Linked DNA regions of Piscinibacter gummiphilus. The protein of the gene in region 1 binds, or shares a complex with, the protein of each later gene. Links are inferred from orthologs where the notes say so. Each region holds a gene or a part of one and is shown on either strand. Other genes may lie near its edges.

Evidence for each region. The genes of interacting proteins can lie anywhere in the genome.
Region 2: the proteins of mfd (region 1) and uvrA are in contact, whole or in part, in a crystal structure (PDB 4DFC), measured with the Escherichia coli proteins. The link is inferred for Piscinibacter gummiphilus from one-to-one orthologs.

The regions. Positions count from the first base shown.
Region 1 is NZ_CP015118.1:3,477,935-3,482,324, forward strand. What follows is about bases 399-4,342. They hold mfd (transcription-repair coupling factor), read left to right. Parts: upstream 399-713; coding sequence 714-4,142; downstream 4,143-4,342. Other genes in these bases: ispD (2-C-methyl-D-erythritol 4-phosphate cytidylyltransferase), read right to left, coding at 399-614; serB (phosphoserine phosphatase SerB), read left to right, coding at 4,165-4,342. In the rest of the region: more of ispD, read right to left, coding at 1-398; more of serB, read left to right, coding at 4,343-4,390. UniProt on the Escherichia coli protein: Couples transcription and DNA repair by recognizing RNA polymerase (RNAP) stalled at DNA lesions. Mediates ATP-dependent release of RNAP and its truncated transcript from the DNA, and recruitment of nucleotide excision repair machinery to the damaged site.
Region 2 is NZ_CP015118.1:315,768-319,723, forward strand. Bases 364-3,873 are described here. They hold uvrA (excinuclease ABC subunit UvrA), read right to left. Parts: upstream 3,486-3,873; coding sequence 564-3,485; downstream 364-563. Other genes in these bases: A4W93_RS01375 (hypothetical protein), read left to right, coding at 364-559; A4W93_RS01385 (hypothetical protein), read right to left, coding at 3,558-3,873. Also shown: more of A4W93_RS01375, read left to right, coding at 1-363; more of A4W93_RS01385, read right to left, coding at 3,874-3,956. UniProt on the Escherichia coli protein: The UvrABC repair system catalyzes the recognition and processing of DNA lesions. UvrA is an ATPase and a DNA-binding protein. A damage recognition complex composed of 2 UvrA and 2 UvrB subunits scans DNA for abnormalities.

The DNA of each region.
Region 1 (4,390 bases):
ACGAGCAGCGGACGCTGGCCCGTCGCCTCGATGGCGCTCGCCTCGTCGGTGACGTTGCCGGTGGCCGAGGCCAGCGCGGCCATCAGCGGACCCAGCCGGAACATCTGCGGTGTCTGGGCCTGCCACATGCCGCCGCGGTCCACGGTCTCGCCCACGCGGCCGTCCGACTCGCGCTTGAGCGTGTCGGGCACCGGCAGGGCCAGCAGGCCGCCCACCGGGTCGGGCAGGCACGCGTCGATCAGCGTGTCGATCCACTCGGGCCGCACGAGGCAACGCGCCGCGTCGTGCACCAGCACCCAGTCGTGCAGCCGCGCCCCGCGGGCGAGCAGTTCGCGCAGGCCCTGGGCCACGGTGTCGGCGCGGGTGGCCCCGCCGCCGTGGCACACCCAGCCCGCGAAATCCGGCGCATGGACCGGGAACGCGGTGTCGCCCGGGCTCAGCACCACGAGCACGGCCTTCAGGCGGGTCACCGCGGCGAGCGCCTCGAGCGTGTGGGCCACGAGGCTGCGCCCCGCCACGTCGGCGTACTGCTTGGGGCCGCCGGCGCCGGCGCGCTGCCCCACGCCCGCGCAGGGCACCACGGCATACAGGTCAGGAGGGATGTGTTCGGTCATCGGGTCGTCGGAAGCATGCGAATTCTATAATCCGTCATTCACCGCCCCGGGGCCGTCACAGGCCTTCCGGGGCGTTCTGGTTTGGTTCGTCGACTCCGCATGCAACTGCCCACCCTCGCCCCCGGAAAACGGTTCACGCTGCCCCGCCCGGTCGGTTCGTCCGACGCCCTGCTGCTCGCGCGGTTCGCGCAGGCCCAGAAAGAGAGCGGCCGCCTCACGGCCGTCTTCACCGCCGAGCCCGCCGACACGCAGCGGCTCGAAGACGAACTCGCCTTCTTCGCGCCCGAGCTGCGCATCGCCGTGTTCCCCGACTGGGAGACGCTGCCCTACGACACGTTCTCGCCGCACCAGGACCTGATCTCCGAGCGCCTGGCCACGCTGTGGCGCATCCAGCAGCGCGAGGTCGACGTGGTGCTGATGCCCGCGTCCACCGCGCTCGTGCGCCTCGCACCACCCAGTTTCCTCGCCGCGTACACGTTCCACTTCAAACAGAAGGAAAAGCTCGACGAGGCCGCGCTGAAGTCCCAGCTCACGCTGGCCGGCTACACGCACGTGAGCCAGGTGGTGTCCCCCGGCGAGTACGCCGTGCGCGGCGGCCTGATCGACCTGTTCCCGATGGGCTCGCTGGTGCCGTACCGCGTGGACCTGTTCGGCGACGAGGTCGACAGCATCCGCACCTTCGACCCCGACAGCCAGCGCAGCCTGTACCCCGTGCCCGAGGTGCGCCTGCTGCCCGGCCGCGAGTTCCCGATGGACGACGACGCCCGCACCGCGTTCCGCGCCCGCTGGCGCGAGCGCATGGAGGGCGACCCGACCAAGGTGCGGCTCTACAAGGACATCGGCACCGGCATCGCCACCGCCGGCATCGAGTACTACCTGCCGCTGTTCTTCGACCAGACCGCCACCATCTTCGAGTTCCTCGGCGAGGACGCGGCCGTGGTGCTGCACGGCGAGGTCGACGAATCGCTCAAGCGCTTCTGGACCGACACCCGCGAGCGCCACCGCTTCCTGCAGCACGACAAGGAGCGCCCCATCCTGCCGCCGGAGGACCTGTTCCTGCGCGCGGAGGACTTCTTCACGCTCGCCAACGCCCATCCCGCGCTGGCGGTGCGCGGCAAGGAGCCCGTGGACTGGGCCCGCCCGCTCACCGACCTCAGCATCGACCGCGGCGCACCCGAGCCGCTCAAGCGCCTGCAGCAGCACCTTGCCAGCACCGCCCACCGAGTGCTGATCGTCGCGGAGAGCGCCGGCCGCCGCGAGAGCCTGCTGGAGCTGCTGCGCGACAGCAAGATCGACCCGCCGAGCGTCGAGGGGCTGATCTCGTTCGAAAGCGGTGACGAGAAGTTCGCGATCGCCGTGGCGCCGCTCGCCGAGGGGTTCTTCTGGACCGAGCCCGGCATCCAGTTCGTCACCGAGACGGAGCTGTTCGCCACCACGCCGACCACCCGCCGCCGCCGCAAGCAGGAACAGGTCAGCGACGTCAACGCGCTGATCAAGGACCTGTCCGAGCTGAAGGTGGGCGACCCGGTCGTGCACTCGAACCACGGCATCGGCCGCTACGTGGGCCTGATGAACATCGACCTGGGCGACGGCCCGAGCGAGTTCCTGCACCTCGAATACGCGGACAAGGCCACGCTGTACGTGCCCGTCGCGCAGCTGCACCTGATCAGCCGCTACACCGGCGTCAGCGCGGAAGAGGCGCCGCTGCACAAGCTGGGCTCGGGCCAGTGGGACAAGGCCCGCCGCAAGGCCGCCGAACAGGTGCGCGACACCGCGGCCGAGCTGCTGAACCTGTACGCCCGCCGCGCCGCGCGCGAGGGTTACGCGTTCCGTTTCACGCCGCACGACTACGAGGCCTTCGCGTCCAGCTTCGGCTTCGAGGAGACGCCCGACCAGAAGGCGGCCATCCACGCGGTGATCCAGGACATGATCTCGCCGAAGCCGATGGACCGGCTGGTGTGCGGCGACGTGGGCTTCGGCAAGACCGAAGTGGCGCTGCGCGCCGCGTTCGTGGCGGTGAACGCCGGCAAGCAGGTGGCCATCCTCGCGCCCACCACGCTGCTGGCCGAGCAGCACTACCAGAACATCTCCGACCGCTTCGGCAAGTGGCCGGTGAAGGTGGCCGAACTCTCGCGCTTCCGCTCCGCCAAGGAAATCAAGGTCGCGATGGAAGGCATCGCCGACGGCACGATCGACATCGTCGTCGGCACCCACAAGCTCATCAGCCAGAGCGTGAAGTTCAAGCGCCTGGGCCTGCTGATCATCGACGAGGAACACCGCTTCGGGGTGCGCCACAAGGAGGCCGTGAAGGCGATGCGCGCCGAGGTCGACGTGCTGACGCTGACGGCCACGCCGATCCCGCGCACGCTGGGCATGGCCCTCGAAGGCCTGCGCGACCTGAGCGTGATCGCCACCGCGCCGCAGCGGCGCCTGGCCATCAAGACCTTCGTGCGCAGCGAAAGCAGCGGCACCATCCGCGAGGCCGTGCTGCGCGAACTCAAGCGCGGGGGTCAGGTCTACTTCCTGCACAACGAGGTCGAGACCATCGGCAACCGCCTGCAGAAGCTGCAGGAGCTGCTGCCCGAGGCCCGCATCGCCATCGCCCACGGCCAGATGCCGGAGCGCGAGCTGGAACACGTGATGCGCGACTTCGTGGCCCAGCGCCACAACGTGCTGCTGTGCTCCACCATCATCGAGACCGGCATCGACGTGCCGAGCGCCAACACCATCGTGATCAGCCGCGCCGACAAGTTCGGCCTCGCGCAGCTGCACCAGCTGCGAGGCCGCGTCGGCCGCTCCCACCACCAGGCCTACGCCTACCTGCTCGTGCCGGACGTCGAAGGCCTCACGAAGCAGGCCTCGCAGCGCCTGGAAGCCATCCAGAACATGGAGGAGCTGGGCTCGGGCTTCTACCTCGCGATGCACGACCTGGAGATCCGCGGCGCCGGCGAGGTGCTCGGCGACAACCAGAGCGGCAACATGATGGAGGTGGGCTTCCAGCTCTACAACGAGATGCTGTCGGAAGCCGTGCGCTCGCTGAAGGCCGGGCGCGAGCCCGACCTGCTCTCGCCGCTGTCGGTCACCACCGAGATCAACCTGCACGCCCCCGCGCTGCTGCCCAACGACTACTGCGGCGACGTGCACACGCGCCTGAGCCTCTACAAGCGGCTGGCCTCGGCCGAGAAGGCCGACCAGATCGACGCGATGCTCGAGGAGATCACCGACCGCTTCGGCAAGCTGCCGCCGCAGGGCCAGACCCTGTTCGACGTGCACCGCCTGCGCGTGCTCGCCAAGCCCTACGGCGTGGTGAAGATCGACGCCGCGCCGGCGCTGATGGTGCTCAACTTCAAACCGAACCCGCCCATCGACGCCATCCGCATCATCGAGCTCGTGCAGAAGAACCGCCACATCAAGCTCGCCGGCAACGACAAGCTGCGCATCGAGCGCGAGACCAAGGACCCGAAGGACCGGGCCCAGCTCATCCGCGACGTGCTGCGCCAGCTCGGCCAGCCGAAGGCCGAGGCCTGACCCCTACCCATCCCACGCCACCATGACCACCGAATTCCAACCCGGCCTCGTGATCCAGGGCTTCACCGCCCCCCTGCCCCTGTCCCGCTTCAAGGTGATCGCGTTCGACATGGACTCGACGCTGATCAACATCGAGTGCATCGACGAGATCGCCGACGCCGCCGGCAAGAAGGCCGAAGTGTCGGCCATCACCGAGGCCGCGATGCGCGGCGAGATCACCGACTTCAAGGACAGCCTGCGCCGCCGCG
Region 2 (3,956 bases), 3.2 Mb from region 1 along the record:
CATGGTGTTCGACGATGCCACGCGCTACGTGGCGAAATTCGAGCGCATCGGCGCGAAGGTGCTTGTCGAGCCCGACGAGTCCGAGACGCGCGCCGACCTCGCGGAATCCCGCCGCGACGACAGCGTGCCCGCTTCCGAACCCGCGCCGCGCGCGGCCGCCGCGAAGGCCTCCGCGTCCGCATCCGCCAAGGTGCCTCCGCGCCGCACGGTGGTGATCGCCGGCGCCGCCGCCGTCGTGCTCGCGGTGCTGGCCGGCGCCGGCTGGTACGTCTGGGGCGGCGGTTCGCCCGTCGCGCCGCAGGTCACCGACGAGCGCCTGGGTGTCTACGGCCTCACGGCCGACGCCCGCACCGTCTTCCGCTCCGACTACTGGCCCGCCGGTGGCAACAAGGCCTTCGCGGCGTCCACGGGTGGTGCCTTCGGCTACGTGGCCGGTGCGGCGTCCGACCAGGAGGCCGCGCAACGTGCGCTCGCGGATTGCGAGGGGCGCCGCAAGCCCGAGATGTCGGCCTGCCGGCTCGTCAACCTGACGGGCAACTGGGCACCCGTGGGCCCCTGACGGTTCAGCGGGAGAGCAGCGGCGCGAGGTAACGTCCCGTCACGCTGTCGGGCGCCGCGGCGACCTGCTCGGGGGTTCCCTGGGCCACCACCCGGCCGCCGCCGGCCCCACCTTCCGGGCCCATGTCGATGATCCAGTCGGCCGTCTTGATCACGTCGAGGTTGTGCTCGATCACCACCAGCGTGTTGCCGGCGTCGCGCAGCTGGTGCAGCACCTTCAGCAGCAGGTCGATGTCGGCGAAGTGCAGGCCGGTGGTGGGTTCGTCGAGGATGTAGAGCGTGCGGCCGGTGTCGCGCTTGCTCAGTTCGAGCGCGAGCTTCACGCGTTGCGCCTCGCCGCCCGACAGCGTGGTGGCGCTCTGGCCCAGGCGGATGTAGCCGAGGCCCACGTCCAGCAGCGTCTGCAGCTTGCGCGCGAGGTTCGGCACGGCGCTGAAGTACGCGTGGGCGTCCTCCACCGTCATGTCGAGCACCTCGGTGATGTTCTTGCCCTTGTACTGCACCTCGAGCGTCTCGCGGTTGTACCGCCGGCCGTGGCAGACGTCGCACGGCACGTACACGTCGGGCAGGAAGTGCATCTCGACCTTCAGCACCCCGTCGCCCTGGCACGCCTCGCAGCGGCCGCCGGCCACGTTGAAGCTGAAGCGGCCCGGACCGTAGCCGCGCTCGCGTGCGGTGGGCACCTCGGCGAACAGCTCGCGGATGGGCGTGAAGAGGCCGGTGTACGTGGCCGGGTTGCTGCGTGGCGTGCGGCCGATGGGGCTCTGGTCGACGTTGATGACCTTGTCGAACGCGTCGAGCCCCTCGATGCCGTCGTGGGCCTCGGGTTCGGTGTGGCTGTTGTAGAGGTGGCGGGCCACCGCGGCGTACAGCGTGTCGTTGACGAGCGTGCTCTTGCCCGAGCCGGACACACCGGTCACGCACGTCATCACGCCCACCGGCACGTCCACGGTCACGCCCTTGAGGTTGTTGCCACGGGCGTTGAGGATGCGCAGGCCGGCGATGGGCTCGCGGCGCTGTTCGGGCACCGCGATGCGCAGCACCTGCGCGAGGTACTTGCCGGTGAGGGACTCGGCGTTCGCGGCCACCTCCGCCGCCGTGCCCTGGGCGATCACCTGCCCCCCGTGCACGCCGGCGCCGGGGCCCATGTCGATCACGTGGTCGGCGGCGCGGATGGCGTCCTCGTCGTGTTCGACCACCAGCACGCTGTTGCCGAGGTCGCGCAGGTGGCGCAGCGTGCCGATCAAGCGGTCGTTGTCGCGCTGGTGCAGGCCGATGCTCGGTTCGTCGAGCACGTACATCACGCCGGTGAGGCCCGAGCCGATCTGCGAGGCGAGCCGGATGCGCTGCGCCTCGCCGCCGCTCAGCGTGTCGGCGCTGCGGTCGAGGCTCAGGTAGTTCAGGCCCACGTCGTTCAGGAACTTCAGCCGCGAGCGGATCTCCTTGATCACCTTGTCGGCGATCTCGGCCTTCGCGCCTTTCAGTTCGAGGCGGCCGAAGTCGTCGAGGCACTGGCGCAGCGTCTTGTGCTCCACCGTGTAGATGGGTTCGCCCTTGGAGCCGTCGGCCCCGGACAGGAACACGTGCCGCGCCTCGCTGCGCAGCCGCGCGCCGTGGCACTCGGGGCACGGGCGCGGGGCCTGGTAGCGCGACAGGTCCTCGCGCACGGCGGCCGAGTCGGTCTCCTTGTAGCGCCGCTCGAGGTTCGGGATGATGCCCTCGAACGCATGCGTGCGCCGCACGCTGCGCATCTTGCCGTTGGCGCCCTCGGCCTCGTAGACGAACGCGATCTCCTCCTCGCCCGAGCCGTACAGCAGCGCCTTCTGCGCCTTCTTCGGCAGCTTCTCGTACGGCGTGTCGATGTCGAACTTGTAGTGCCTGGCCACGCTCTCGAGCAGCGAGAACGTGTAGCCGTTGCGCCGGTCCCAGCCCTTGACCGCACCGCTCGCGAGGCTCAGCGACGGGAAGGCGACCACGCGCTCGGGGTCGAACGCGGTCACGTGGCCGAGGCCGTCGCAGCTGGGGCACGCGCCCACCGGCGAGTTGAACGAGAACAGGCGCGGCTCGAGTTCGCTCAGGCTGTAGCTGCAGACGGGGCAGGCGAACTTGCTGGAGAACAGGTGCTCGGCACCGGTGTCCATCTCGAGCGCCATCGCGCGGCCGTCGGCGATGCGCATCGCGGCCTCGAAGCTTTCGGCGAGGCGCTGCTGCAGGCCCGGCTGCACCTTCACGCGGTCGATCACCACGTCGATGTCGTGTTTCTCGCTCTTCTTGAGCTTGGGCACGTCGGTGGCCTCGTACGTGTCGCCGTCCACGCGGAAGCGCACGTAGCCCTGGGTCTGCATGTCGGCGAAGAGGTCGCCGAACTCGCCCTTGCGGTCGCGCACCACCGGGGCCAGCACCATGAGCTTCGTGCCGGCGGGCAGCGCGAGCACCGCGTCCACCATCTGGCTGGTGCTCTGCGCCTGCAGCGGTTCGTCGTGCAGCGGGCAGTACGGCGTGCCGGCGCGGGCGTACAGCAGGCGCAGGTAGTCGTGGATCTCGGTGACCGTGCCCACGGTGGAGCGCGGGTTGTGCGACGTGGCCTTCTGCTCGATGCTGATCGCGGGGCTCAGGCCCTCGATCACGTCGACGTCGGGCTTGTCCATCAGCTGCAGGAACTGGCGCGCGTACGTGCTCAGGCTCTCGACGTAGCGGCGCTGGCCCTCGGCGTACAGCGTGTCGAACGCGAGGCTCGACTTGCCCGAACCGCTCAGGCCGGTGATGACCACGAGGCGGTTGCGCGGGATGTCGAGGTCGATGTCCTTGAGGTTGTGGGTGCGTGCGCCACGCACGCGGATCGTGGGGGCCTCGATGGAGGCTTCCGCGGTCAGGGCCGCCTCGATCCGGGCGGCGGGGTCGTCGGTCAGGGCAGGGCGGGGCGGCATGAGGGTCACGCGGAAGGGAAACGGAAGATGATAGCGAGGCCCCCTGCCAACGCGCGTCAGCAGGGGCACCGTTCAGGGGAGCGTCTCGAGGGCTTCCAGCAACCGGCGTGCCGCGGGCGCCCCCACCGGGGCCTGCCACGTGCCGCCGGGCGAGAACCAGAACACCGCCTGGTCGGTCACCACCCAGCGGTGCGCGGGCTGGCCGTCGAGCAGCAGCTGCAATTCGGCGGCGCCGGTGCGGGGGCCGGAGGCGGCGGTCCAGCCTGAACCGGCGGAGGCGTCGAGCAGGGCGAGCCAGTCCGACACCGGTGTGCCCGCCGGCTGGGCCATGCCGCTCTGGCGCTGCCAGGTCCAGCGGTCCGGCGTGGCGGCGAGGGCGGCGCGCACGTCGGCCAGGCGCGCCGGGGTGGGCGCGAAGGCCGCACCGGCGGACGCCTCCGCCTGGCGGCGCAGCGCGCCGCTCGGGGCCAT